DNA from 4 places in the Halobacillus sp. HZG1 genome. Region 2 is predicted to be linked to each of the others. Evidence: riboswitches for the same ligand, from Rfam matches in the RefSeq annotation. Region 2 holds a riboswitch; each other region holds the start of a gene.
What was found. A riboswitch is a leader RNA that binds a small molecule or an ion and turns the genes downstream of it on or off. The one in region 2 is predicted to bind S-adenosylmethionine.
Positions count from the first base shown of each region.

Region 1 (7,413 bases), on a different contig from region 2:
TCTTCTGTTCTACATCAACCGATAGCGATATCATTTCACAATTCTCTCCTCTTCCACCCCTTTGCTTAAAGCTTGATTGACTCGGTCAACCAAGGATTGAACCATATTTGGGTGATCATTTAAATAAGAAGCGAGGTAGACATGATGTCCTTTCTCTTTTGCGTTCGCCACGCTTTTTTCCAAAGAATCATAGAGGAGGCCTGTAAACCATAAGTAGGGGACCACAATTGTTTTAGAATAGTTGCTTAGCGATTCTTCAAACGCGTCTTGAAATCGAGGAGAAAGTGCAGCCAGGTAGCAGGTTTGAATTTGTTGAATCCGTCCCTTCTCTCTCAACACACCAGCAATCCATTCGATGGATGTTTTTGTATCCGGATGCCTGCTCCCTCTTCCCACAAGTAAAACATTGGCTGATTCATCCATTTCGGTCGGCAGTTCTTTCAGCCGGTCCACCAGTACATCCGTGATTCGTTCCTGCATCCCAAGCGTTTGACCATAAGTAATCGAAATGTCTGGATAGATGGATTCAGCTTTCTCCATCTCATGAGGAATATCCTTGAAATAGTGGCCGGCACTCAGTAGCAGTACAGGGATAATGACAATCCTATCTGCCCCTTTTTCCACAAGTTTACGAATGCCTTCCAACACATCAGGATCTGCTAACTCGAGAAAACAAATATGAGAGAGTTCGCAGTTGACCTGCCGCTGAACAAGGTTCAAAAAGTGAATGGCTTCCTCTTTCGCTTGCTTTTTTCTACTCCCATGACTTACATACAAAACGGCTTCCATGTTACCCCTACTTTCATACAACACCTGTGGCTATTTCCTTAAGATTTTCTTCCAGAGATGACTCAAACCATTGGAGACGTTCTCGTAACCTGACTACGTCTCCAACGACGATCATTGCAGGATTCTCAATACGCTTTGATTTTTCGACAATATCTTCAATCGTGCCTGTCACCGTTTTTTGCTCCTTTGTTGTACCCCATTGCACCAGGGCAACAGGTGTATGAAGAGGTCTTCCGTACTTCAGAAGTCGTTCACAAATGAGCGGCAATTTCTTTACTCCCATATAAATGCACAAGGTATCCATACTTTTAGAGACCCGCTCCCAATAAGCCTCTTCATCGCCGCCTTGCTTATTGACACCTGAAATGAAAGCGACAGAAGAACTGTAGTCCCTGTGGGTCACAGGAATGCCAGCATAAGCAGGCGCTGCAATTCCCGAAGTGATTCCCGGTACGATTTCATAAGGAATGTTTCTTTTGGCGAGTTCTTCCGCTTCTTCCCCTCCGCGTCCGAATACGAATGGGTCTCCCCCTTTCAAACGAGTGACCACTTTTCCTTTCCGCGCATATTTACACAAAAGGTGATTGATGGTTGTCTGACTAAGGGCATGATGGTCCGGACGTTTCCCACAAAACACAAGTTCTGCACCTTCCTTCGCCTCATCCAGAAGCTCTTGATTGATCAAGCGATCATAGAGAATGACGTCTGCTTTTTGTATCGCTTTTAACCCTTTCACTGTGATCAGGTCGTAATCTCCCGGACCCGCTCCCACAATATAAACGTTTGTCATCTTCCGACCCCTTTCATGTCACCCATTTTTTATCTTGTAAAAGCTTCCACACTTGTTCCGCGCAACTTTCCACACTAAACGTTTTAGAATCAAGCACGAGTTCCGGTTGAAGCGGTTTTTCATAAGGCGCATCAATGCCTGTAAATCCCTTGATCTCTCCGTTTCTCGCTTTCTTATAAAGCCCTTTCGGATCACGGGTTTCACACTCCTCCACAGGGCAGTCGACATGGATTTCAATAAAATCCCCTTCCGGTATAGAGGCTCTTACAAGATCCCGGTCTTTTTGATAAGGAGAAATGAACGCTGTTAAAACGATGGTTCCACTGTCCGCAAAAAGTTTAGCGACTTCACCGATCCGTCTGATGTTCTCCTCCCTGTCTACTTCTGAAAACCCGAGATCTGAGTTCAGTCCATGTCTCACATTGTCACCATCAAGTAAATAGCTTTGGATGCCTTTTTCGTACAGGACCTTGTTCAATTGGTTGGCAATGCTTGATTTACCTGAGCCCGAGAGGCCTGTAAACCAGAGCACTCCACTTTGGTGCCCATTTTTTCTGCGATACTCTTCTTTCCCAATGGATGCCTCATGCCAGGTCAAATTTTTGTTCATGGACCTCACCCTTTCACTTCTACTGTGTCTTTCTGCAGCCCTTCAATTAAGACGTCCACCACTTCAGGACGACTGAACGTTTTTGGCGGCTTTTCTCCTTTACGCAGCAACTCCCTTACTTTCGTTCCTGATAAGATCATGTGATCCTCTTTATCGTGGGGGCAGGTTTTATGGGAAGCCATCGATTCGCAAGCGTTGCAATAAAAACTGTGTTCAAAGAAAAGTGGTGTGATACCAAGTTCCCCACTTTTATAGTGGCTGAAGATTTTCTGCGCATCGTACGTACCATAATAATCACCGACACCTGCGTGATCTCGCCCTACAATAAAGTGAGAGCAACCGAAATTCTTTCTGACGATTGCATGAAAGATCGCCTCCCTAGGACCTGCATACCGCATGGCCGCATTGAAGACAGCCAAGGTGACTCGTTCTTTTGGATAATAGTGATCAAGAAGAACTTGATAACTCTTCATCCGGACATCACTGGGAATATCATCACTTTTCGTTTCGCCGACCAGCGGATTTAAAAACAATCCATCCACCGTCTCCAGCGCAGCTTTCTGGATGTATTCGTGAGCCCTATGGACAGGGTTTCGTGTTTGAAACCCAACGACCTTTTTCCAACCATATTGTTGAAAAAGCTCCCTTGATTCTTTTGGATCTAAGTAAAATGACTTTCCATGTTCGTAAGGAGGTTTATGAAATACTTCGATTTCACCTGCAGCATACCAGTCTCCTCGTTCGAATAATTTTTTCACGCCAGGATGAGCCGACTCTGTCGTTAAGTACACGTTTTGAGCTTCCTTTTTCTTATCCGGTTTAAATCGATCGGTTATTGTAATCGTCCCATAAACAATCCCGTCCTTGACTAACTGGGCTTTCCTTCCAAGCGACCGGGATTGCTCCTCTGAGATCGGAAGCGTAATCGGAATACTCCACGGAGTGCCATCTTTTAACCTTAAGGTTTCGACGACAGATTCATAATCTTCCTTGTTCATGAACCCTTTTAAGGGACTATAAGCTCCGTTCGCAATTAAACCAACATCACTTAATGCCATCGAATCAAGCTCGATGATATCTTCCGGCAGCTCCTCTGGTCTCGTTTCCTTCCACCTGTTTACAAGCACTCCACCGTGCGGGGTTATGATTGACATGCCTTTTCCTCCTTTAAGATTTTTCCTTCTCTGAAGATTCCGCTGTGTGTAATCCACATTCGGTTTTATTGAACCCTTTCCATCTGCCTGATCTCCCATCATCTGATGCCTGGGCGGTACATGGGATGCAGCCGACACTAGGATAATGCTGATCGTGTAATTCATTGTAGTCCAACCTATTTAGTCGGATATATTGCCATACGTCTTCCCATGACCAATGAATCAAAGGGCATACTTTTATAGATTTAAATCTCTCATCCTTGTTCACGAAATTCGTTTTCTGACGGCTGGGGGATTGTTCACGTCTCAGGCCTGACAGCCAAGCTTTTCTGCCGCTGAGAGCATCTTCAAGTGGCTTAATTTTACGGATGTAACAACATTGATCCGGCTGCCGCTTCCATAGGGCGGAGCCATACTGTTCCGCTTGTTCTTCCAGCGTCATCCCAGGTTTTTTCATCGTTATATTTAACTTCGGATACCTCATTTTCACTTTTTCAATCAACTGATAAGTTTCTTCAAAATGAAGGTCTGTATCAAGAAAAACGACTTCGGCATCCGGCTTCTCCTTGGAAATCAAATCAATGAGAACGATTCCTTCTGCACCGAAACTGCAGGCATACACGATATCCTCGTACTGAGAATAAGCCCATCGAATGACCTCTGCAGCTCCTTTTGTATCATTATTTTTCGGTAGATCACCTTCAAATGGATTGTGAAAAGATTGATACGTTACGAGTGGTTGTTTCATCTCCTCCTCCTTTCTAAAAATAAAAATGCCTTTCTTCACGATAAGAAGAAAGGCATTTACATCTACATGTAAACTATATTCTTCTTATCTTCTCAAGCGCTTACCGCTTGCTGGAATTGGCACAGTATCTGTATAGATCCGTTGCCGAGGCTTCAAAGGGCCAGTCCCTCCACCTCTCTAGATAAGAAAAGCTATGAAATTTTCTGAAAAACAAGTTGATACAAATCTTATGCTCGTTATCATCATATGTCAATGCTTTTTTAGGAAAATCAAAAATTTTCTGTTTTTTTAAACTATATGATTGACAAATAAAACCATGTCCGTTAGTTTAAGAATTATTCTTTTAAAAATCATACGATCCTTATGAAGAGTCGGGGGAGGAACCTGGTCTGACGATCCCGCAGCAACCTGTAAGAGGGTGCTCATTCCAGCAGCCAGAAGGCTGAAAGATAAGGTGTGGATGACTCCCCCTTCTTTCAGATGGGGGTTATTTTTTTGATCATAAAACCAAGTAGATGCATAGGAATAATGTATATTCACAAACAATTGAACGGTATAAAAGGAGTGGTACACTTTGCAGAAACTGACGATTTTCGCTCTTATTGGATTTGCTGCTCAACTGATGGATGGTGCACTCGGCATGGGATTTGGGCTTAGTTCATCCACGATTCTCTTATCCTATGGACTAGCTCCTGCTGTAGCATCCGCTTCCATTCATATGTCACAGATTGCCACAACAGCTGTTTCTGGTTTTTCCCACTATAAGTTTGGCAATGTAGACAAACGCCTTGTCATGATCATCGCAGTTCCTGGTGCCATCAGCGCCTTCCTAGGAGCAGCATTTTTAAGCTACATATCAGGGGAATTCATTAGACCTTACATATCCATATTCCTACTCACACTAGGAATTTATATCATTTTCCGTTTCCTATTCCTTTCGAAAAATACACATATCAAAGAAAAGAAGTCCGTAAATAAACGTTTCCTCTTACCTCTTGGTATAGCAGGCGGTTTTTTAGATAGTGTCGGCGGGGGCGGCTGGGGACCGGTAAATACACCCGCGCTTCTTTCTCAATCAGGTATCGCTCCAAGGAAAGTCATCGGAACCGTGGATACTAGCGAATTCCTGGTAACGATTTCAGCAACGGCTGGATTTTTGATTTTTTTAGGGCATGATCAATTCAGCTGGCTGCTGATATCATCTTTCGTCATCGGTGGTGTCATAGCCGCTCCCATTGCCGCTTGGCTTGTCAAAACCCTTCCCTCTTCTGTTCTAGGAGTATTAGCCGGAGGTTTCATCATCCTTACAAATACGAGAACTTTACTGTCTTCGATCCAAATCAGCGATTCAGTTTTAACTTTTGTGTACACTTCACTGATCTTTGGGTATCTCTTGATTGTTGTTTTTTCTATTCGAAACCACCTTCGAGTCAAGATGGTTCGAAAACAAGCATAAAAAGAAACGCAGCCCCAAGAGCTGCGTTTGTGTACGTGTTTTATTCGATTGAAAAGATATAAGAATAAATCGGTTGTCCACCATTGTGGATTTCCACTTCTAAATCTTCATACGTTTCTTCGATGAATGATTCAAGTTCTGCTACCTCTTTTTCGTCGGCTTCCTCGCCAGTCAAGATAGTCAGAATCTCATCTTCATCATCGTCAATCATTTGGTTCAACAATGTTTTAGCAGTCGTCAAAGCATCTTTATCAGTGGCAGAGATTTTACCATCAGCAATTCCCATGAAGTGGCCTTTGGAAATGTCCAAACCATCGATTTGCGTATCTCTAACGGCGTAAGTGATTTGTCCTGTTTTCACTTCAGACATGAGGTTGAGCATTTCCTCTTTATTCGCATCAAGATCTGCTTCCGGGTTGAACCCAAGAAGCGCGCTCATCCCTTGAGGAATCGTTTTTGATGGAATAACAGCAACTTCTACATCCGCTAATTCTGCTGCTTGTTCAGCAGCCATGACGATATTTTTGTTATTCGGCAAGACGAGCACACGTTTCGCATGTGCTTCTTTAATCGCTTCTGATAGATCTTGAGTACTTGGGTTCATGGTTTGACCACCCTGGATAACGACAGTCGCTCCAAGACTTTCAAACAACTTCTTAATTCCGTCTCCCATGCTCACGGTCACAATTCCGTACTCAGCTTTTTCTTCTGACTTGGGCTTGGCTTTCTTTTTGTCACCAACAATCGATGTATGCTGTTCACGCATATTCTCGATCTTCATGTTAACAAGGCTGCCGTACCTTTGACCCAAGGTCATGGCTTCTCCTGGGTATTCCACGTGAACATGGACTTTGATCAAGTCTTCATCAGAAACGACAAGCAGAGAATCTCCCATTTCACTGAGCTCATTACGGAAGGCTTCTTCATCGTATGGGTGTTCAGCAAGTTTATCTTCTTCAAATTTCACCATGAATTCTGTGCAGTAGCCAAGTTCAATGTCTTCTGTGTTCATGAAGTCCTGATTCAGCTTGTGGTGTTCTGCGTTGACCATGTCATCCATCGATACAGTATCCTCGAGATCCGGAAGTTCCTCACCTTTTAAATTGGCAAGAAAACCTTCATAAATCGTGACAAGGCCCTGTCCACCACTGTCCACGACACCAACTTCCTTCAGTACTGGAAGCAATTCTGGTGTATTCTTCAGTGATTTCTTCGCTGCTTGAACGACTCCTTCGATGAATGGAATGAAATCATCCTCTTTTTCAGCAATCTCAACAGATGCTTCAGCAGCTTCTCTTGCTACAGTTAGAATAGTTCCTTCCACAGGTTTCATGACAGCTTTATATGCTGTAGTGGCCCCGCCTTGAAGAGCTTCTGAAAAGTCTTTGGTTGTGATGACTTCTTTGTCTTCAATCGATTTTGAAAAACCACGGAAAATTTGAGAGAGGATAACACCTGAGTTTCCACGTGCTCCCATCAAGAGACCTTTGGATAAAGATTGGGCCACTGTTCCTACATGATTCTGGTCCACATTCCGAACTTCTTCAGCTCCAGAAGTCATGGACAGATTCATATTCGTCCCCGTATCTCCATCCGGTACAGGGAAAACATTCAAAGCATCAATCATTTGTGAGTTCTGCTTTAAATGATGAGCTCCTTGCAAGATCATTTCGGCAAGCGTCTTGCCGTCTAACTTTTGTAACGTCACACTTACTTCCTCCTTTGACTACAACCGCGATCTATTCAGTTGTCACACGAACTCCCTGAATGAAAATATTCACAGAATCCACGGACAAACCAACTGTTTTGTTTAGTGTGTATTTTACTTGTGATTGGACATTATTAGCGACTTCGGAAATCTTTGTA
Region 1 is NZ_JAYLVQ010000086.1:288,330-295,742, forward strand. It holds gene VKA52_RS20550 (NAD(P)-binding protein) at 1-34, opposite strand, end outside; gene VKA52_RS20555 (sirohydrochlorin chelatase) at 31-789, opposite strand; gene cobA (uroporphyrinogen-III C-methyltransferase) at 803-1,579, opposite strand; gene cysC (adenylyl-sulfate kinase) at 1,593-2,189, opposite strand; gene sat (sulfate adenylyltransferase) at 2,195-3,343, opposite strand; gene VKA52_RS20575 (phosphoadenylyl-sulfate reductase) at 3,357-4,091, opposite strand; SAM riboswitch class I at 4,173-4,279, opposite strand; SAM riboswitch class I at 4,450-4,547, shown strand; gene VKA52_RS20580 (sulfite exporter TauE/SafE family protein) at 4,666-5,547, shown strand; gene VKA52_RS20585 (DAK2 domain-containing protein) at 5,588-7,255, opposite strand; gene VKA52_RS20590 (Asp23/Gls24 family envelope stress response protein) at 7,287-7,413, opposite strand, start outside.
Region 1: linked by a shared signal. The riboswitch ahead of VKA52_RS20580 (sulfite exporter TauE/SafE family protein) and the one ahead of VKA52_RS17900 (Na+/H+ antiporter NhaC family protein) in region 2 are both predicted to bind S-adenosylmethionine.

Region 2 (7,413 bases):
CTGCCAAAAACGAGTTGAATGAAGAGCCAGACTGGTTCAGGATCCCCGAATGAAAAGGTCATAATCAGGTGTATGAACACGCCTAATAGCAGAGTAGCCACTCCAATTCCATAAAGCAGTCCACGCTGAAACGGGTAGAGGGTTTCCTGTAAACCATCTCCGATCAGTCCAGGAGCACCGAAATCGTTGATTGCCAGTCTTTCAGCTCTTTTCTCTGTTTCCCCGTTGTTTATGTAGTCTTGCTTAGAAGCTTTTAGGTGTGCCAATAATTCTTCTTTAATTTCATCCCGCTCGTCGTCAGTACTCTGCATCTGATTCAGGATCTGATTGACATGTTTTTCTAATTTCTTCATGGAAGTTCCCCTGTCGTTTTGGTGATGAGGTCATTGACACTCTTCCATTCCTCAAGCTTTTGCAGGAGGACCGTACGACCTTCATCGGTAATCCTGTAATATTTCCTCCGTCCATAGTCAGTTTCTGACCAGTAGGATGTCATCCACTCCTTTTTCTCCAAACGCTTGAGAGCAGGGTAAAGGGTTCCTTCACTCATGTTGTACAATTGATTGCTTTCTTCTTTTAAGTGTTTGACGATTTCATATCCGTACATATCCCGCTTGTTGACAAGATTGAGCATGAGAATGTCTATGCTCCCTTTCATAATCTCCCTATCCATATTCACACTCCTTTTCCATTAATTTCTATAAACATTGTAATACGATGTACATCGTAAAGCAAGGTCATGATTTTTCACACAATTGGGCACCCGCACATAAATTAGCAGTAGAGGTGGTGAGAATGAAAGATGATCAAAGGGAATCTGTGACAGACCCTTTACAAATGGAAAAACAAGAGTGGAAAAAGCGGCAGATGCAGCACCGTCTGAAGCAGATACTGACCATATCCTCGCCGATTTTCATTGTATTGCTATGGGAGTTTTTATCGCGAACGGGACTGATTGATGCCCGTTTCTTTCCGCCTCCGACAGAGATCGTTGGGACGTTCTGGGCGATGGGGATGAGTGGGGAGCTGTTCCATCATGTCGGGATTTCTTTATTTCGTATTTTTGCCGGGTTCCTGCTTGGGGTCATACCGGCGATTGTGATCGGCCTTTTGATGGGACTTTATGGACCCATCCGCCATTTCCTTTCACCTCTTATCATGGCACTCATGCCGATCCCGACCCTTGCGCTCCTGCCGATCATCATCATCTTATTCGGTGTCGGTGAAGTTTCCAAAGTGGTGACGATTGCGGGGAGTGTGTTTTTTCCTGTCGTCATAAACACAGTAGCGGGCGTTGTAAACATTGACCGCATTTATTTGGATGTGGCAAAGAATTATGGGGCCGATTCGAAGCAGTTCTTTTTCAAGATTGCATTGCCGGGTTCGCTTCCGGTCATGCTCGAAGGGATTCAGATGGGGCAGGCGATCGCACTGCTTACGATTGTCGCAGCGGAAATGATGGGAGCCAATTCAGGGATCGGGTATTTGATCTGGACGTCGTATAAAGCCTTTTTGTTGAAAGAAATGTTTGTCGGGCTTGTGCTCATTTCGTTCTTCGGCTATTTATTTTCGATCATTCTCCGGGGCCTGCAGGCCAAATTGCTGCCATGGCGCTAACTGATGAAAGGAGCGACAGGGGATGGAGGCTAAAATATCGATTCAGGATTTAACAAAGGTTTTTTATAAAAAAGAGACCCGCGTGACGGCCTTAGAGGGGATTTCTCTTGATATTGCGGATGGTGAATTCGTCTGTCTCGTCGGGCCGAGTGGCTGTGGGAAAACGACGCTGTTAAGGATTCTGGCGGAGTTAGAAAAACCAAGTGGTGGCTCCTTCACGATTGCAAAGAGTAAAAAAGAACGGCCGCTGCAGTCGATGGTTTTTCAGGAAAGAGGAGTCATTCCATGGTTGACCGTGGAAGGGAATGTGAGTTTCGGGTTAAAGATGAGACACATGCCTGCAGATGTAATCAAAGAGCGGACCGCTTATTATTTGAATAAAGTAGGGCTCGAGAAATTCGCCAAGCTCTATCCAAAAGAGCTTTCCGGTGGGATGAAGCAGCGTGTCAGCATTGCGAGAGCATTTGCGAACGATCCGGAAATCCTTCTTATGGATGAACCTTTTGCTGCGCTCGATGAGCAGAATAAATTCATATTGCAGGAAGAACTTTTAAATATATGGTCAGAAACGAAGAAAACGGTCTTATTTATTACCCATAGCATAGATGAAGCGCTCCTACTTAGCGACCGGATTTTGTTAATGAGCTCGCAGCCCGGCACGATTATCGATGAAAAGCGGATTGATCTGCCGCGCCCGAGAAATATGGAGCAGGTACGGGCGGACCCTTTGATGGCGGAGCATTTTGTGGAGATTTGGAATCATCTTCAGGAAGAAGTACAGCGTTCGCGTAAATAGAGGAAGAGAGGGGATTGGAATCCCATGATGAAAAAAGTATGTCATCTGTTTTCTTTTTTGTTGATTATCTTTGTGCTGTTCGGGTGTTCCTCCAGTGATTACGGGGGAGATACAGGCAGCGGTGGCCTCACAGACGGTGATTTTGCTCCATTAGATAAGAAGGCGACGGTAGTAATAGCTGAAGATGGAGCAGCTTCAGGGGCTGGCTTTTATATTGCTGAAGAAAAAGGGTACTTTGACGATTACAACATTGATATCAAGTTCACAACGTTCGCCAATAGTGACGATATGCTTCCAGCTCTGGCAGCAGGGGAAGTGGATATTGCCGGTGGTGTTTCCACGGCTTCCTTCTTCAATGCTATCGCCCAGGGGATTGACGTGAAGATCATTGCCGATAAAGGGCATTATTTCGATGGCAGCTCCTATTTCAGTTTTGTGATTCGTGAAGATCTGCAGGATGAAATCAAAGAGTACAGCGACTTGAAAGGAAAGCGGATTGCCGTTTCATCGAGAAATGCTGTGGATGATTATATTTTTCAGCGCATGCTTGAACATGCCGGTCTGACAGAAGACGATGTCGAATTTGTTCTCATGTCTGACTTTGGAAACATGCTTGCCGCCATGGGGAACAAATCGATTGATGCTGCTCTTCAAATCGAGCCACTGATCACTCAGGGAGAAGCACAGAACCTGCACGTTCGTTTCGGTGACGCTACAGATTTCGCTCCGGATGCACAGATTGCGATGGTGCTGGGATCCCCCGATTTCATTGAAAAAGAAACCGACGTTTCTGTACGTTTTATGGCTGCCTATCTGAAGGGGGTCCGTGATTATAATGATGCGTTCCTTCATGATGAAGGTCTTGATGAAGTGATTGATATCATGACCAAACATACGGCGCTTAAGGACGCAGAAGTTTGGAAGAAAGTCGGTGTGACGGGGCTTGACCCTAACGGAGAAATGTTTATTGACGATATTAAGAAACAGTTCGAGATGTATGATGCGAACGGTGCTATCAGTGGAGATATTAACTTCAATGATGCCATCGACACGTCTCTTTCTGAAGAAGCGATGGAAATGATCGGGCGCTACGATCGATAACACTTTTTCTGAAAATCTCTTGTCAGCGGATCTTTTTTATTGTAAAGTTACCATTAACTCAATCGAATATTTCTTATCAAGAGAAGCTGAGGAACTGGTCCTGTGAAGCTTCAGCAACCACCAACATCAGTTGGCCGGTGCTAAGTCCAGCAAGTGATGATCACTTGAGAGATAAGAAGGAATGAACGGATACGTTTCAAGAGCCTTCTTATGTAAGAAGGCTCTTTTTTGTTGGCCGCCTTCTTTTGGATCAGGAACTTTTCTCGGGATAAAACCAACTATTCTGATGAGTTATATAAAAAAGGAGGTCAAATCATGACAAAACCAAGCAGCAATGCTTTCGCACTCATCCCATTTGTGGTCTTTATTTTACTTTTCATCGGATCAGGGGTCATCACGGGTGATTTTTATAAAATGCCCGTTCTAGTTGCCCTATTCGCAGCTATTCTCTTCGCCTTAGCCATGAACCGGAAAACGGATTTCCAAACGAAAATTTCCCAGTTGACGAAAGGAGGAGGGCACCCGAACATCATACTAATGGTGGTCATCTTCCTGCTGGCGGGCGCAATTGCTGCCGTAGCATCCGGAATGGGTGCAGTTGAATCCACCGTCAATCTCGGCTTGACTTATCTCCCTGGAGGCTGGATGGTCGTCGGTTTGTTTGTCATCGGCTGCTTCATCTCGATTTCCATGGGGACCTCAACAGGTACGGTGGTTGCCCTCGCCCCTATCGGCGTAGGCGTGGCAGAACAGACGGACATTGGCCTTGCCCTGGTCATGGGTGCCATTGTCAGTGGTGCAATGTTTGGGGACAACCTTTCCGTTATTTCAGATACGACCATTGCAGCTGTCCGTACGCAAGGCACGAAAATGAAAGAGAAGTTCAAAGCGAATTTCTTTATCGTTTTACCGGCAGCCATCATCACGGCCGTTATTTTTGCTGTAATGACAGCGGATGCCTCGGCAAGCCTGGATGAAAACTATGCGTACAACATTGTAGAGATTTTACCTTACTTAGGCGTGCTGGGCTTTGCGATTGCCGGAGTGAATGTCATTTATGTTTTGATTGGTGGCATTGTTTCCGCCGGAGGTGTCGGCCTTCTGCTTGGTAAGTTTTCCGGAATGGAGTTCGTCACTTTGGTAGGGGATGGATTTACGAATATGCAGACGCTCGCAATGATAGCGATTTTGCTCGGCGGTCTTGTGGAATTGATCCGTGCAAATGGAGGGATCGAGTTTCTATTACAAGCCGTGAGTCGGAAAGTGAATTCGAACCGTGGCGGGGAGCTTGGTATTGCAGGGATTGTGACGGCCGTCAATTTTTCTACTGCGAACAACACGATTTCCATCATTACAGCAGGCCCGCTGGCGAAGCAGATTTCTGATGAATACGGTATCGAAGGGCGCCGATCCGCAAGTATCCTCGATATCTTTGCCAGTTCCGTTCAGGGAATCATTCCTTATGGTGGACAGATTTTAGCAGTGGCAGGTGTGGCCGGTATTTCTCCTGTCGCGATTGTTCCGTTTTGCATTTATCCTTTACTCACAGCCGCAGCCGGACTTTTAGCGATCGCTTTCAGATACCCAAAATTCACCGTAGAAAAAAGAAAAGCCGTAATGAGAAGTGCTTCTTAAGAGAGAAAGGTACCTGGTCCAGGTACCTTTTTTATGTACTTTTTTTACATTAATTTTAAGAAAAGTTGACATATTATTTTAAAATGAGTCGATTGGAATAGTAGGAAAGCTTTGGAAATCGAAGGAGAAAAGGATGATTCGGGCCTTAAGTGGTATAGACGACTATATCTATTTCCGTTACGCTTTTATTACAAAATGTAAACGTTTACAACAATATTTCTCCTATACCGACTTTATAGAAGAACTGCTTTTTAGAAAATGTTTTGCGAAAGGGTCTTTTTGGATAGAAAGGCACCTTTTACAAATAGATAAATCAAGGAGGAATGGTGAATGAGAATGGCGGGGAAATGGATGTTTATCTTTACACTGACCCTTGGGATGATGCTGCCGTCGTGGTTGATGGGTACAAAGGTGGAAGCGGCTGAAGATGGAGGATTATCGGATTTAATCATCTTTGAGAACGTACCACAGGCAGATGTAACGATGGAAGGGGATGAGTTTACTCTTTCCGCACTGAATGTGTATGAAGACGGACATTTTACAAAAGTGGAGGAAGGACTCGTTTGGAAATCGAAGAATTCGAACGTTGCCACTGTGGAGGATGACGGTACAGTCACCTTTACAGGAAAACCTGGACGTACATGGGTGACGGTATCGAACGGTGATTTTAAAGATCGGATTGCCCTTGATTTTAAACCGGACCACTCCAAAAAAGGGAAGCCGGAATTTAAACCGACCATCAAAAAGCAGGATGGTGATCGTTACGACCTCGTCCAACATGCTCTTTCCAACATGACTATGGAGGAAAAAGTCGGCCAGATGCTCATGCCTGATTTCAGGAAATGGGAAGGTGAAAACGTGACGGAAATGCTTCCTGAAATCGAAGAAATGGTACAGGAATATCATCTGGGTGGTGTCATTTTATTCCGTGAAAACGTTGTGACCACGGAACAAACAGCGAAGCTTGTTTCTGATTATCAAGCAGCCTCTGAAAAATATGGACTGCTTATGACGATTGACCAGGAAGGCGGGATTGTGACTCGTCTTCAGTCAGGAACGGACATGCCTGGAAACATGGCTCTGGGTGCTACTCGTTCGGAAGAGATCGCGGAAGATGTAGGATCTGTAATCGGGGCTGAACTTTCCTCTCTTGGTATTAACATGAACTTTGCCCCTGTCATGGATGTGAACAATAATCCTGACAACCCTGTCATCGGTGTTCGTTCTTTCGGAGAAGATCCTGAACTTGTTGGGAAAATGGGCGTGGCGTATACGAAAGGGCTGCAGCAACATGGAGTAGCCGCAACGGCAAAACACTTTCCGGGCCATGGGGATACAGCGACAGATTCCCACCTCGGTCTTCCTGAAGTCCCATATGACCTTGAGCGGCTGAAGGAAGTTGAACTGTATCCCTTCCAACAAGCAATGGATGCGGGCATTGATGCGATCATGACTGCGCATATTACGTTCCCGAAAATCGATGATACGAAAGTAATCTCTCAGAAGGATGGTTCCGAAATTGCGCTTCCAGCCACTCTTTCTAAAAAAGTACTGACAGGTTTGATGCGTGAAGAGATGAATTACGAAGGAGTCGTCGTTACTGATGCTTTGAATATGAAAGCAATTGCTGACCATTTCGGACCGGTGGATGCTGTTATTCGTGCGATCAATGCCGGGACAGATATTGCGCTTATGCCTGTAGGTCTCGAAGAAGTGGCCTCAGGTGTCTATGAAGCTGTCGAGTCTGGCGAAATCCCGATGGCTACGATTGAAGATTCTGTTGAACGAATCCTTACATTGAAGTTGAATCGAGGCATCATTAAAGAAGAAACGCCTCAGCCGATTGATGAGAAAATTACAGAAGCGGAGGAAGTCGTCGGGTCAGAAGCCCATAAAGCGGTTGAAAAAGAGGCGGCGGAGCGTTCCATTACACTAGTGAAAAATGATGGGGTTCTGCCTGCAGACGCATCGGGTGATAAGCAGATCGTGGTGATTGGAAACTCCTTTATTGGTGATCTTGAAAAGGCTGTATCTGCTCATCATTCAAATACGACCTTAATCAAAACAGGGGAACGTGAATTAACAGCTGAGCAAAAGCAAACGGTGGCAGAAGCAGACAAGGTTATCTTCGGTACGTACACGTACAATGTGTACACGCGTTCAGCCACTCATCCTCAAATGCAGCTCATGCAGGATGTGATGGCAAATACGAATGCAGAAGTAATCGGAGTCGGCATTCGAAACCCTTATGACGTCATGGCTTA
Region 2 is NZ_JAYLVQ010000083.1:23,107-30,519, reverse strand. It holds gene VKA52_RS17925 (permease prefix domain 1-containing protein) at 1-353, opposite strand, end outside; gene VKA52_RS17920 (PadR family transcriptional regulator) at 350-673, opposite strand; gene VKA52_RS17915 (ABC transporter permease) at 796-1,617, shown strand; gene VKA52_RS17910 (ABC transporter ATP-binding protein) at 1,640-2,413, shown strand; gene VKA52_RS17905 (ABC transporter substrate-binding protein) at 2,441-3,514, shown strand; SAM riboswitch class I at 3,585-3,692, shown strand; gene VKA52_RS17900 (Na+/H+ antiporter NhaC family protein) at 3,743-5,149, shown strand; gene VKA52_RS17895 (glycoside hydrolase family 3 N-terminal domain-containing protein) at 5,480-7,413, shown strand, end outside.

Region 3 (7,413 bases), on a different contig from region 2:
ATGCATTCCTTTCCTACAATGGACAAGACTTTTTTGATTTTCTCGTGGAGTATTTATCCTCTGTTCTTGGAGTGGAAACCGTGCTGGTTGGAGAATTGACAGGAGAAGCTAAAAGTGAAGTGACAGCTATTTCCTTATCTCACAAAGGAGAGATTAGTTCCGGGCTTCATTATTCGGTAAAAGATACACCTTTTGAGCAAATCATAAGGACTCATGAATGTTATTATCCTAAAGATGTAGGGAGACTGTTCCCAGGAGATATCCTGATTAGAGATTACGGAGTGAAGAGTTATCTTGGCAAAGCGCTGCTTAACTCAGATGGAGATGTGATCGGGATCCTTTCGATCATGGATAATCAGACACAAACCAGCGGTCCATTGAGTAAGGCTCTTTTTCGAATTTTTGCCGATCGGACAGCGAATGAACTATCCCGAATGCAGGCGGAGAAGAAGCTTGAGATGTTGTCTCAGTACGACCCTTTGACTGGACTCATAACGCGCACTTATCTGTCAGGGATTCTTGGAGATGAAATTCAATCCAAGAATGAAAAGGAGAACAACATGGCTCTCTTACTCATCGACATTGACAATTTTAAAATGATCAATGACTCATGGGGGCATGCCAAAGGCGATGAGCTGCTTCGTCAGTTCTCCCGTTATTTGAGGCAGACATTCGCTCAGCATGATGCAGTGATTTCGCGAATCAGCAGTGATGAATTTGTTGTCCTTCTCAAACATGTACAGACCCTCGAAGAGCTAGAGGAAATCAGTGACCACGTTATCCATTCGATGAGACGCCCCTTTCTTATTGGAGAAAAAGAATTCTACAATACGGTGAGTATCGGTGTCACATTCACCAAGTCCCGTATCCGAGGTCATTACAGTGGAGAAACGCTATTACGCCATGCAGATGCCGCGATGCACAAAGCAAAGAGAAATGGGAAAAACCGCTATGTGGTTTATGAAGAAAAGATGAGTGAGCAGATGAGAGAAGAGCTCCATTTGAAGCAGTCCCTTCATCATGCTCTTGATAAAAGTCAGTTTGAGCTTCATTATCAACCGCAAGTGTGCGGGAGAACGTCGAGGGTGATCGGCTATGAATCACTCATCCGCTGGAACCACCCGGATTACGGGTTGTTATCTCCTCATTATTTCATCAGCCTGGCTGAAGAATCAGGGATGATTATAGAAATCGGGGAATGGGTGTTGCAAGAAGCTTGTCTACAAACAAGGAGATGGCAGGTCGAAGATCGAAGGCCGGACTTGAAAATATCGGTGAATTTGTCTGCCCAGCAATTTAAAGACCTGAACCTCCCAGGAAAAGTGCTCCATGCTCTTAATGTCTCCGGGCTTCCACCTCAAAGTCTGATTCTAGAAATTACAGAAACCATGGTCCTTCAAGATTTTGATAGAAGCATAGACACGTTAAACGGGTTGAGGGAAAAAGGAATTCAAGTCCATTTGGATGACTTCGGTGTCGGGTTTTCTTCCCTTAGTTACTTGAATCGGCTGCCAGTGGATGCGATTAAAATCGATCGGTCGTTCATCAATCAAATCAGTGAACGGGGGAAAGATGTGCCAATCGTCAATGCTATCATCAGTATGGCGAAAAGTCTGGGGCTGCAAGTCATTGCTGAAGGTGTGGAAACGAGGGAGCATATTTCATACTTAAAACAAAAAGGCTGCTATGAATACCAAGGCTATTACTTCAGTAAACCTGTACCGGCAAGTCTTGTGAACAACTAAAAAGGACAAGGATGTCCTTTGTGTACTTGCCTCCTGTCTTTTTGTTATTCTTTGGGGGAGTCACCTGCTTTCTTTTCGTAAGGAAGGAAAAGGGAAAATATTAGAGTTGAATTGATTGCCACCATTATCATTCTTGAGATTCTGATCCTTTAAGGGGCTCCTTGAGGGTATTAATATCAAAAATATTTCCTTAGGAATGCCTCAGGCTCAGAGTGTCAAGCTCTGAGCTATTTTCTTTCTGAGAGGTTTTTGGAGGGAGAATGTGCTGTAGGCTGGCAGAATGGAGGAGATCCGTATGGCAGAAATGTTGACGATTTTTGATGAAAGCGGGCGTCCGTATGGAATGAAAGAAAGGGAAAAAGTACATAAGGACGGCGATTGGCATGAAACCTTCCATTGCTGGATGTTCTACAAGGAAGGTGAAACGATCCATTTATTGCTTCAACAAAGAGCGGATCACAAAAAGGACTTCCCGGGCTTGTTTGATATTACTGCTGCTGGGCATATAGAAGCGGGAGAGGACGTGCTGATGGCGGGTGTCCGGGAAATCGAGGAGGAAGTCGGTTTGACAGTAGTACCTGGCGATTTAGTTCACCAAGGAGATTTCAAGGAGGAGCTGAAGGAAGGTGGGCTCATAGACCGGGAGATTTGCCGCATTTACCTCTTCCTTTGGACAAATGACAGGACCTTTACCATTGGAGAAGAGGTGCAGGACATCGTTTCCGTTCCACTGGACGATTTGGAAGGTTTGAAGGATACACGCCAAATCGTGAAGGTGGTCTCTATTCTTAGTGGTGAGGAAAAAGAAGTGACGCGTAAGAATCTTGTCCCACATGAAAAAGGGTATGAACGGTACACCTTTCATGCGATCAGGGAATATGTCGCAAAACTTTGACAATATTCAAGCTTATTCTATATAATTTCTGATTAAGTGATAGAGAGAGGAGACGAACGATGACGAATACATCATTTGATACGAGGATCGTACACCATAAAGCGGATCAACGTCTTGTCCCGAACAGCAAAAGTACCCCGATTTACCAGACGTCCGCCTTTACTTTCAAAGACTTGGATCATTTGGAAAGTTATTATGAGGGAGACAGCCCTTATCTATATACAAGAGAGAGGAACCCTAATACAGATGAACTGGCAGGAACCATTGCGGAACTGGAAGAAGCACCAGCTGGAGTGGCATCTTCCTCTGGAATGTCAGCCATTCTTGCCGGCATTCTCGCGGTGGCCAAACCTGGGGATCATATCGTTGCAGCAGAAGATGTTTATGGGGGATCACACAAGTTGATCACCAAAGAACTTCCTGCGTTCGGCATTGATGTAACGATGGTTTCTTTTTCAAATTTAGACGACGTTTCAGAAGCGATGACGGATCAAACGAAGCTTCTCTATACGGAATCGATTTCCAATCCTTTTTTGCGTGTGGAAGATTTAGAAGGCTTAGTCAACCTGGCTCGTCAAAAGAATGTGAAAACGATGGTTGATAATACGTTCGCCACCCCGTACTTATTACAGCCTTACACGGATGGCGTCGATCTTGTCGTCCATAGTGGGACGAAGTATATTGGTGGTCATAGTGATGTGACATGTGGAGTGCTGGTCGGGAATGAGGATTTGATTCAGGCCGCGACCCAGAAGATTGTCACATTTGGTGCGAATCTAAGCCCGTTCGAAGCATGGCTTACACAACGCGGAGCCAAAACTTTAGGTCTTAGAATGAAGAAGCAATCATACAATGCAAAACAGGTAGCAACCGCCCTGAATGACTATGGCGCGGTCCGGACCGTCTATTATCCTGATAAGGTATCGGAAAAAGGAAACGGAGCCATTGTGACCATCGAACTTAATGATTCGATTGACATAGAGGCGTTCTTCCGTTCACTTGGATGGGTGAAGATTGCTCCTACGCTGGCGGGAGTAGAAACGACGGTTTCTTATCCTGTTCGTACATCTCACCGTGCGTTATCGAACGCTGAGCGCGAGAAAATCGGCATCAATGATTATGTGATTCGTCTTTCCATCGGAATTGAAGATCATGAAGATATTATCGATCAGCTGAAAAGAGCAATAGAAGCTTCAGAAAATTAATTTTTAAAAAAGATTGACTTTTCTGATTCTTATCCGTTATAATTCACAACATAATCAATCAACTGCATACATCTCTTATCAAGAGAGGCTGAGGGAATAGGCCCTGTGAAGCCCGGCAACCTTCAAACAATGGTTTGAAAAGGTGCCAAGTCCTACAGATCAGATTGATCTGGCAGATAAGAGGAGGAACCGAAATGACAAACCCTCTTCTTATTTGGAAGAGGGTTTTTTGCTGTTCGGAAAGAGATCAAGGACCTTTATGCACGCTTAAAACCAACTATTTTTATAAGAATAGGAAACTTATTTGGGGAGGAAACCATCATGACAAATTCATTTGAAAGCTATGATGTAGATACGATTTCTTTACACGGAGGACAATCACCAGATCCAACGACGGGATCTCGGGCGGTGCCGATTTATCAAACGACTTCTTATGTCTTCCATGACACAGAACATGCGCAGAGCCTATTTGCCCTTGATGAGCCTGGAAACATCTATTCCCGGATCGGAAACCCGACTGTTGATGTTTTCGAAAAAAGGATGGCCCTCTTGGAAGGTGGGGTCGCTTCTGTTGCGACAGCTTCCGGGATGTCCGCCATTGCTTTATCCATTCTGAATATCGCAGGATCTGGAGATGAAGTGGTTGCAGCGGCAAACCTGTATGGCGGCACCTATAATTTATTCGCTAACACTTTACCGCGATATGGCATTAAAGTTCACTTTGTTGATCCGGAGGAACCGGAAAATTTCCGCAAAGCGATTACAGAGCGAACGAAAGCGGTCTTCGCTGAAACCATTGGTAATCCAAGTCTTCATGTGCTGGATATTGAAAAGGTAGCGGCTGTCGCTCATGATCATGGCCTTCCGCTTTTGATTGATAATACATTCGCCACCCCTTATACATGCCGGCCTATTGAATACGGGGCCGATATTGTCATCCATTCCGCAACGAAATGGATCGGCGGCCACGGAACGGCCATTGGAGGAGTTGTCGTAGACGGGGGACAGTTCGATTGGGGTAACGGTAAGTATCCCGTTTTCACAGAGCCTGATGATAGTTATAACGGAATCGTCTATACCGCCGATTTCGGAACGCTTGCTTATATCACGAAATTGCGTGTCCAGCTGCTTCGTGACTTTGGTTCTTGTTTGAGTCCTCAGAATGCCTTCTTGTTATTGCAAGGTTTGGAGACACTGCATTTGCGTGTCGCCCGGCATGGAGACAATGCTCAGGAAATCGCAGAATACTTACAAGGTCATCCCGATGTGGAATGGGTGTCGTATCCAGGCCTGCCCTCGCATCCGGCTCATGAGTTAGCCACTCGATATCTTGAAGGAGGATATGGTTCTATCGTTAACTTTGGCATTAAAGGTGGAAGGGAAGCCGGGAGACAAGTGATCAACAACATTTCACTCTGGTCACATGTAGCAAACGTTGGCGATGCGAAATCGTTAATTATCCATCCCGCTTCCACGACTCATCAACAGTTATCCGTGGAAGATCTAGCTGCAAGTGGAGTGACAGAGGAATTGATCCGCTTATCCATAGGGCTTGAATCGAGCAAAGATTTGATCAACGATCTTGATCGGGCCATTGCTAAAGCGACCGGAAGGGAAACGGAACAAACGGCGATTACTGAAAATGACGAAGGTGTCATCAAATGGGCCTTGAGCTCCTCCAAAACCCAGGAAGATGGAGAAACGCGTCCCAAACGTTTAGCGGTTGTCGGATTGAGCGGAAAGCCTTCACGTCCGAGTCATCGCCTAGCTAGAAAAATGCAGAGGATGGGATACCAAATCGTGCCTGTAAATCCACGGGAAACAGAAGTCCTTGGTGAGAAAGCCTATCCTGATCTGAGATCGATTCCATTTAAAGTTGATGTTGTTCAAGTGTTTCGCAGTCCGGAAGCAGCCATTGAAATTGCTAAGGAAGCGGCAGATATCAGGCCGGATGTCTTTTGGCTACAGGAAGGGGTCATCTCACCGAAGGCGGCCCAGATTGCAAGTGAAGCAGGACTTGAAGTCGTTCATAACCGGTGCACGTATAAAGAGGCCCAGCGTTTACGCGGAACCATTGATACGTATGCCTGTGAAATCTAAAAAATAATCATAGAGGAGCGTGTAAGATGGGATTTAAGAAAACATTCATGACGATAGGGTTACTTGCAGCCGTGGGTTTGGTGGGTTGTTCCGGAGATGCAGAGGGGGAGAGTAGCTCACCAGACAAAGTGACGCTCGACTATGCGTATTACTCCCCCACGAGTCTTGTATTGAAAGAGCAGGGATTCGCCGAAGAAGTCTTTGAAGAAGAAGGGATCGAAGTGGAATGGGTCCTCAGTCAGGGAAGTAACAAAGCTCTTGAATTCCTGAATTCCAGCAGTATTGACTTCGGTTCGACCGCCGGTGCAGCGGCTCTCATGGCAAAAGCGAACAATGCTCCTGTCGAATCCATCTATCTATATTCCAAGCCCGAATGGACAGCACTCGTTACGAACCCTGATTCCGGAATATCTTCTGTGGAAGATTTGAAAGGGAAGAAGGTGGCGGCAACACTCGGAACGGACCCTTACATTTTCTTAGTCCGCGCACTGAAGGATCACGGGCTTTCTACGGATGACATTGAGCTTGTGAACCTGCAGCACCCTGAAGGAGCAACGGCACTGGCTAATGGAAATGTTGATGCATGGGCAGGACTCGACCCTCATATGGCCCGGAATGAATTGGAGGGCGGCGCTGAACTTTTCTACCGGAAGCCGGAGTTCAATACTTACGGAACATTAAACGTGCGCTCGGATTATGCCAAGGAGCATCCCGAAGTCGTTAAACAAGTCATTGAAGCTTATGAAAAAGCAAGAAAGTGGACGGTTGAAAATCCAGACAAAGCAGCAAAAATCCTTGCTGAAGAAGCGGGATTGGATTTGGAAGTCGCGAAGAAGAGTCTGGAAAGGAATGATTTATCGAATCCTGTACCAGGAGACGCGTTGACAGAAACCGTTCTTGGAGCAGGCCATGTGCTACAGGAAGAAGAAGTCATCAAGTCAGATGTGGATATTGAAAAAATCACTGAGGAACTCATTAATCCAACCTACGCCGAAGAAGTGATTGAATAAAAGGAGGGAGCGCGTTTTATGTCCAGTCGAACAGAAACGACCGTCCGTCCGGTTTCCAGGGTGAAGAATACGCGTTTTCTAATGAAAAGAAACATCTACGGTTCATGGCTGGGCCTGATCCTTCCCGTTTTCCTTATTCTTTTGTGGGAATATGCTTCAAGGGCAGGATGGGTGGCCCCGCATTTGCTCCCCTCTCCAACGACCGTGGTCGAGGAAATGGCGGCCATGGCTCAGGGAGGAGAGCTTTTAGGGCATATCATCATCACTCTTTATCGTGTTTTTGCTGGATTTATCGCAGGGGCTTTGGCAGCAGTGCTTCTCGGAGCAGCGACGGGTTATGTGAAAGTGATACATCAGTTGCTTGATCCGATGTTGCAGGCACTCAGGGCCATCCCGTCCCTGGCCTGGGTTCCGTTATTCGTTTTGTGGATCGGCATTGGAGAAGCTTCCAAAATCAC
Region 3 is NZ_JAYLVQ010000004.1:5,152-12,564, reverse strand. It holds gene VKA52_RS00080 (EAL domain-containing protein) at 1-1,745, shown strand, start outside; gene VKA52_RS00075 (NUDIX hydrolase) at 2,041-2,640, shown strand; gene VKA52_RS00070 (trans-sulfuration enzyme family protein) at 2,700-3,845, shown strand; SAM riboswitch class I at 3,918-4,028, shown strand; gene VKA52_RS00065 (PLP-dependent aspartate aminotransferase family protein) at 4,167-5,945, shown strand; gene VKA52_RS00060 (aliphatic sulfonate ABC transporter substrate-binding protein) at 5,972-6,955, shown strand; gene VKA52_RS00055 (ABC transporter permease) at 6,974-7,413, shown strand, end outside.
Region 3: linked by a shared signal. The riboswitch ahead of VKA52_RS00065 (PLP-dependent aspartate aminotransferase family protein) and the one ahead of VKA52_RS17900 (Na+/H+ antiporter NhaC family protein) in region 2 are both predicted to bind S-adenosylmethionine.

Region 4 (7,413 bases), on a different contig from region 2:
TAAAGGAAAAGTACTCGTCGACAATGACGAAGCTGGACGTAAAAAAGTGAAAGATCCGTCCGGTTTCGAGCTCAGCAAAGATGGCATTACCATCGATCCATTGACGACGGTTGTGATTCATACGAAATAAAAAGAAACCAGCTTCCTCTTGGGGAGCTGGTTTTTTGATATGGCAAAGTGACTTAACGGAGCGCTAAAGTGCCCTAACGCACGACCAAAGTGACTTAACGGGAAGTCAAAGTGCCCTAACGCACCACGAAAGCGACCTAACGCCACCTCAAAGTGACTGAACGATCAAGAAGCGGACTTCTCCTTGTACCGAGCCGTCTTCTTTTTCGATTCATTCACTATGATGACTGATAAAAGGACGAGCACGACGCCGGCATATTGGTAGACCGTCATCACTTCCGCATAAACGAAGTACCCGACAAGGGTCGCGACGACCGGTTCAATGGTGGCGACGATGGAAGCGCGGCTCGATTCCACATGCTGTAGCCCTTTCGTGTAAAGAAGAAAGGGCATAACCGTCGAGATGAGCCCAAGGCCGAGGATCAAAAGCCATACCCGCCCATCAGTCAGGACATCTGCATCGTTCCATAGACGGCTGAAAGGAACGACAGCGATCGTTGCAAAGACGAACGTGTAAAAGGTAACCGTCAAGGATGGATACTTCTTCAAAACGACCTTTCCGAAGATGCTGTAAAGCGCGTAAAACAAGCCGGAACCCAGTCCGAACAGGAAGCCGGCCAGCGACAAGGAAGCTTCCAATTCCGGAAGCAACCCGATGACGAATGTACAACCGATAAACGTGGTGACAAGAGCCATCAGTTTTCTTCCTGTCCACGTTTCTTTGAAGAACATCCTCGAAAAGATGGTCACGAAAACAGGCGCTGTATAGAGGAGCACGAAAGCGATCGACATCGAAGTGGCTTCGATCGCGCTGAACAGACACCAGTTGAACAGGGCGATGCTGATGACCCCTGTGCCGAAGAAGTAGCTTGTATCCGCGGGCTTTATTTTCAAAAGTGCTGTATTGGAAACGAGGATATAACTGAACAGCATCACCATCGCAGAGGTCACCCGGAGAGCGACGACCTGGATGGGGGAGAGGCCATATTCGTACAATTCGTTCACAAACAGGCCGATGATCCCCCATAGGGATGCGCCGAGAAATATGAGGATAAACGCGCGGTTTCTCGTCACCTGGATCCCTCCTTCTTCCATGAATGTCCGTCTATTATACAAAAATTTAGAAAGGTTTGAATATAGCTGTTGCAAAAAAATAGAAATTCTTGTTTGATAGAGGATAAGGATGAAATCGAAACACAAGGGGATGGAACAATGAATCCAGTTATGAGAGATATTAAAACACACATCGAAACCGAACGGCTGGTCCTGAAAATGCCGGAGCCAGGAGATGGAACAGCAGTCAATGCGGCGATCCAGAGATCTGTGAATGAACTGAAACCATGGCTCGGATTCGTCCAGGAGACACCGACCGTCGAAGATACGGAATCGAACGCAAGAGAAGCGCACGCGAAGTTCCTGCTCCGGCAGAACCTGAGGTATCTCGTTTTTCTAAAAGAGGATATGACCTTCGTCGGTTCGACAGGTTTTCATCGAATGGACTGGGATGTGCCGAAGTTTGAACTAGGCTACTGGATGGATACCGCTCATAGTGGAAAAGGATACATGCGGGAAGCGGTGGAAGCTTTGACGACCTATGCGTTGCATGACCTGGGGGGAGCGCGGGTGGAAATCCGCTGTGAATCGGAAAACAAAAGAAGCCGCGCCATCCCGGAATCTCTCGGCTTTGAACTGGAAGGAATCCTGCGCAACGACGATCTCTCTGTCGATGGGAAGAGTTTAACCGATACGTGTATCTATGCCAAAGTCCGTGAAAAAGGGGAGTGATCCCGTGTATGACATCACGATCATTGGTGCCGGCGTCAGCGGAGTATTCCTTGCTCACACGTTAGTCAAGGAACATCCGGATGTGAACATCCATGTGATCGATAAAGGAAAACCTCTGGTTGAACGGACGTGTGGATTGCAGCAGGATGGCTGTACCTGTGAAGGCCCGTGCGACCGCTACATAGGATTTGCCGGGTTGGGCAAATCGGAAGGGAAATTCAATTATACGAACGACTTCGGAGGACAACTGGGAAAGAAGATCGGGGAAGAGGCAACGCTCTCGCTCATGGAAGAAGTCGATGAGCTTTTATGTTCTTATGGTGGTGACCTTGTGGAAAAATATAGTACGAAAAATGAGAAACTCTCCAAAAAAGCCGCCCAGCACTCTTTACGGGTTTTCTCAACAGAAGTCCGCCACCTGGGAACGCAGCTCGCCCGAGGGGTTTTTCAAAGCATGTATGAGGTGATGGCTGAACGGATGACATTTACCTTCGAAGCGGATGTGACGGCGGTCACAAAAGAAAGCGGTCGATTTTCCATTGATACCAACCACGGGCGGTTCCAAAGCAGGAAAGTAGTGTTCGCAACAGGCATGAGCGGGGGAGAATGGCTGAAATCCATGACTCAGGATTTAGGGCTGAGAGCGGGCGAGACACGGTTGGATCTCGGGATTCGGGTGGAGATGCGCGGCAATCAGCTTGATGCCATCCTTCAGGAAACGTTTGAAACGAAACTGCATTACATAAACGAACGCTTTTCAGCGACCACTTACTGCATGAATCCACGCGGGAGAATCATACGCAAGTATCAGCATGGCCTGGTGATGGCAGATGGTCAGAATAAGAACGAGGAGGAACCGAGTCAGAATTTGAATTTCACTCTTTTCGTACCGCGGTATTTCAAAAATCAAGCCGAAGCTATGGCACAAGCTCATCGTGTCATTGGTGGTATCAATCAAGGGCAGGACAGGATTGTGGCTCAGAAGTTGGGAGATCTATTGGCAGGAAAAACGTCGATTCGTCTTGATTCAGAAGTGATCCATCCTTCGCTGGAAGCAGAAGCAGGAGATCTCCAAAATGAAGTTCCGCCTCTTTATTTAGAAGCGCTTCTTGAGTTTTTTGAGGCATTGGAAGGGCTGCTGGGAGAGAAAATCGATCGTGACACCATCCTATATGGAATGGACAGCAAATTCTATGAAGCGAAGATCTTTACAGATGAGCATTTTGAAACGGAGCTGCAAGGATTGTATTTGATCGGGGACTGCTCCGGGGAGACACACTCTTTGTCGCAGGCGGCAGCGAGTGGCATTTACTTAGCCCGCTGTATGGAAGCTTAGCCTTTTTACAAGGAGGCTAAGCTTTTTTCTACGGTTAGGATTGCTTCTTTCACTTGGGCTTGCGTTTGAATTCCCATCAGGTGAATCGATTCGCTGGGACGAGTGGCATAGTAGGAAATGGTCTCGATATCCTCCAGGGAATCTACATCCAGCTCTTTGAGCGTGAGAGGGAGCCGCATGGATTTGTAAAAGGGAATCAGCTGCTCGATTTGATCGGTTTTCCCTTCAAGAGCCAGCTGGACAAGGATGCCGTAGGCTACTTTTTCTCCATGTAAAAACTTATGTGTTCCGGGCACTTTCGTCAGGCCGTTGTGGATGGAGTGCGCGCCGGATATACGACCGTAACCATCTCCAAAACCCCCGACCATACCTCCAGCCATGATGATCGTTTCAGTGACTCGTGTAAATGAGGACGTGCATTGAGCGTTTTCATTGGCTACTACAGCGTCTTTTCCTTCCTGGAATAGAACGTCTCTGCACAATTTTGCAGCGTGGAGAGCCATTTCCAAGGGGAGAGGCTTTTCTTGTATATGGCTCGTCAGGACATCGGCCTCATACCATTTGGCGATCGTATCTCCAATCCCTGCACGGAGGTATTCTACTGGTGAGGTAGCGAGCATATCCGGATCGACGATGACCATGTATGTACTTCTTTTGTAAATGATATATTCAAGGAAATTCCCATCTTCATCGTAAAAAACGCTCAAAGGCGTCCATGCGGCACAGTTGGATACCAGGGTGGGGATCAGAATCACAGGCAGGTCCAGGTGAGCCCCGCATGCTTTCGCAAGGTCGAGGATTTTCCCTCCTCCGACACCGATCAGGACATCTGTGGTTGTGATTTTCTCCGCGATCCTTTTCACTTCTTTATGTGTGCATTCCCCTTCATAGAGGATGGTTTCGACAGCAAATGGAAATTCAGGGATGTAAGGTTTGGCCATGCTCCATGAATCGCTTCCATGGATGATGGTCCCATGCGTGAACGTTTCATCCTTCACGAGTTCAGGTACTTTTTGCAAAAGGCCGGGTTCGCAACGGTAATAAGTCGGCGCCCCTTGTACTTGGATCGTTTCCATTCAAAATTCCTCCCTCTAAGATATGACCATTATTATCCATACCTTAAAATGCCATGTCAACGGAGAAAAAATATAATTGAAAAAATTGAGAAAATTATTTACAAAACCTATCACTTGCGTTAAAGTGTTAAAACATAAACGAAATTCTTATCAAGAGTGATTGAGGGAAAAGGCCCGTAGAGATCACAGCAACCTTCCATTTGGAGTGGTGCTAATTCCTGCAGAATATTTTTATTCTGGGAGATAAGAGTTTAGCAGTCTTTCATGCGAAACTCTCTCCCTAAAGGGCGGGAGTTTTTTTGTAGGACTTGAATTTGTTAAATGAAGGGGGAAGCCGATGATTTCATTGGAACAACTGAGCAAAGTCTATCCATCCAAGGAGAAAACCGTAATCGGAGTCGATGACGTCTCCTTGGACATCAAGAAAGGTGAGATTTTCGGAGTCGTCGGGTACAGCGGAGCTGGTAAAAGTACGCTGCTGAGATGCATGAACATTCTGGAACGCCCGACAAAAGGGAAGGTCATGGTTGATGGAATCGATCTCATGACATTGAATCCTAAAGACCTGAGGAAGGCGAGGCAATCCATCGGGATGATCTTTCAGGGTTTCCACCTGGCGATGGCGAAAACCGTTTTGGAAAATGTCGCCTTCGCTTTAAAGGCTTCAGGCGTCAACCGCCAGGAAAGAAAAAGGAGGGCCCAGGAGCTCTTGGACCTTGTCGGTCTGTCAGATAAAGCTGATGCGTATCCCGCCCAGTTAAGTGGAGGTCAAAAACAGAGAGTGAGCATTGCGAGAGCGCTCGCCAATGACCCGAAGGTGCTTTTATGTGATGAAGCCACTTCTGCTCTGGACCCGAACACGACACAATCCATACTGAAGTTGTTAAGAAAGATCAACCGCAAACTCGGACTCACAATCGTTCTCATTACCCATGAAATGGAAGTCGTGAAAGAAATCTGCGATCGCTGTGCCGTGATGGAAGACGGAAAAATCGTAGAGCAGGGGTCTACGTACGAAATTTTTGCAGCACCTGAAAACGAACTGACGAAACGCTTCATTCAAACGGTGATCGACTTCCGGATCCCGGAAAAGATTCTCTCGGAAAGAAAGGGGACCATCGTACATATGACGTTCAAAGGGGACTCGGCGAACGAATCGATTGTGTCAGACCTCTTGCAAGGATTTAAAGTACGGGCCAATATTCTCCACGGGAAGATCGATTACATCCAGGACCAGGCGCTCGGTAACTTTGTCATGGAATTGACTGGAGAACAGAAAGTTGTTAAACAGGCGATCGATGATTTGAAAGGGAAACTTGGAGAAGTGGAGGTGCTGCAAGATGATCGAACAGCTGATCAATCTCTGGCCAGAGCTGAATAAATCATTCCTGGAAACACTGATCATGGTAGGTATCGGACTCCTCGTCGCTTTAATTGCAGGGCTTCCGCTTGGATTACTTCTGTTTGTGACAGACCGTGATTTATTTTTGGAGAATCGAACGATCAAAAGCATCGTCGGCGTCGTAGTGAACCTGATCCGTTCGGTTCCGTTCATCATTTTACTCGTCTTTCTTTTTCCTTTTACCAACTTCCTGATCGGAACAACGACAGGGCCGGTGGCGGCATCCGTAGCCCTTTCTGTAGCTGCGATCCCTTTTTACGCAAGGATTGTGGAATCATCGGCGCGTGATATTGACAAAGGGGTGATCGAAGCGGCCATCGCCTGCGGGGCTTCTCCTTGGTTGATCATCAAAGATATCATTTTCCCGGAAATCAAACCGGGGCTGATCAGCGGATTGACCATCACTGCCATCAGTTTGATCGGTTACTCGGCCATGGCAGGGGCCATCGGGGGCGGTGGAATTGGAGACCTGGCGATTAGGTATGGTTACTACCGTTACGATAATTTTGTCATGTTTACAACCGTCATCCTGCTTATTGTTCTTGTACAAATTGTTCAATACACAGGCGATTACATTGCCAAAACGGTAAAAAAGAATTGAAGAAAACTTAGGAGGTACCATCATGAAAAAACTCATTTTGTTAGGTGTTACATTATTATCCATTGCCTTTCTAGCAGCATGCGGGGAGGAAGAAGAAAGTGCGGACGCTTCTGGAAAAGACACGATCCGATTCGGCGCTACGGCTGGACCGTACAGCGACATGGTCACGAAAGCGATCGCTCCATTGTTGGAAGAAAAGGGATACGAGGTGACGAACAAAGAATTCACAGACTATGTTCAACCAAACAAAGCCCTTGCCAATGGAGATTTGGACGCCAACCTTTTTCAACATAAAATTTACTTAGAGTCGTTCGCCAAGGAAAACAACCTGGATCTATCCGAAGTCATCATCGTACCGACCGCACCAATGGGGATTTATTCCAATACATACGAGGATATCGAGAGTATTGAAGAAGGAAGCACGATGGGCGTACCGAACGATCCGACGAATCTTGCCCGTGCATTGATTGTGCTTGAAGATGAAGGCCTTGTTGAGGTTGATGACAGTGTCGATCCTTTACGTGCATCATTGAACGACATCACGAAGAATAAGAAAGACATCAAGTTTGTCGAAGTTGAAGCAGGGCAATTGCCTCGACTCGTTGATAGCGAAGATTTGTCCATGGTTCCAGGGAACTATGCTTTGGCAGCCGGAATGGACCTTCTGAATGCTCTAGCTTTGGAAGACATGCCTGATGATTACCGGAATCGCGTCGCAGTGAAGACGGAAGATTTGGACGCTCAATTTGTGAAAGATATTAAAGAAGTGGTGGAGTCAGAGGAGTTTGAAAAAATCATCGATGAAGAATTTAAAGGCTTCGGAAAACCACAGTGGATGAAAGAATAGAAAGGAAGGCTGACGTTCACTCGTCAGCCTCTTTTTTATATCGTTCCAGACAACCATCCGCTTTGTTTGGAACAGGTCAACATTACTTCAATCATCGGAGAGTACGTTCATAAAAAAAGAACCGCCTGGATCTTTATGATTCAGGCGATTCTCACTATGCTCATCATTAATTTCTTTGAATTTAATCCTGCCAGGTATTGTGCCTGATTTAAAAAGGATTGGTCGCCCATTGAAGCG
Region 4 is NZ_JAYLVQ010000070.1:102,182-109,594, reverse strand. It holds gene VKA52_RS13765 (pullulanase) at 1-130, shown strand, start outside; gene VKA52_RS13760 (DMT family transporter) at 295-1,203, opposite strand; gene VKA52_RS13755 (GNAT family N-acetyltransferase) at 1,342-1,914, shown strand; gene VKA52_RS13750 (NAD(FAD)-utilizing dehydrogenase) at 1,919-3,250, shown strand; gene VKA52_RS13745 (iron-containing alcohol dehydrogenase family protein) at 3,256-4,326, opposite strand; SAM riboswitch class I at 4,471-4,576, shown strand; gene VKA52_RS13740 (methionine ABC transporter ATP-binding protein) at 4,664-5,707, shown strand; gene VKA52_RS13735 (methionine ABC transporter permease) at 5,667-6,329, shown strand; gene VKA52_RS13730 (MetQ/NlpA family ABC transporter substrate-binding protein) at 6,352-7,176, shown strand; gene VKA52_RS13725 (3-ketoacyl-ACP reductase) at 7,385-7,413, opposite strand, start outside.
Region 4: linked by a shared signal. The riboswitch ahead of VKA52_RS13740 (methionine ABC transporter ATP-binding protein) and the one ahead of VKA52_RS17900 (Na+/H+ antiporter NhaC family protein) in region 2 are both predicted to bind S-adenosylmethionine.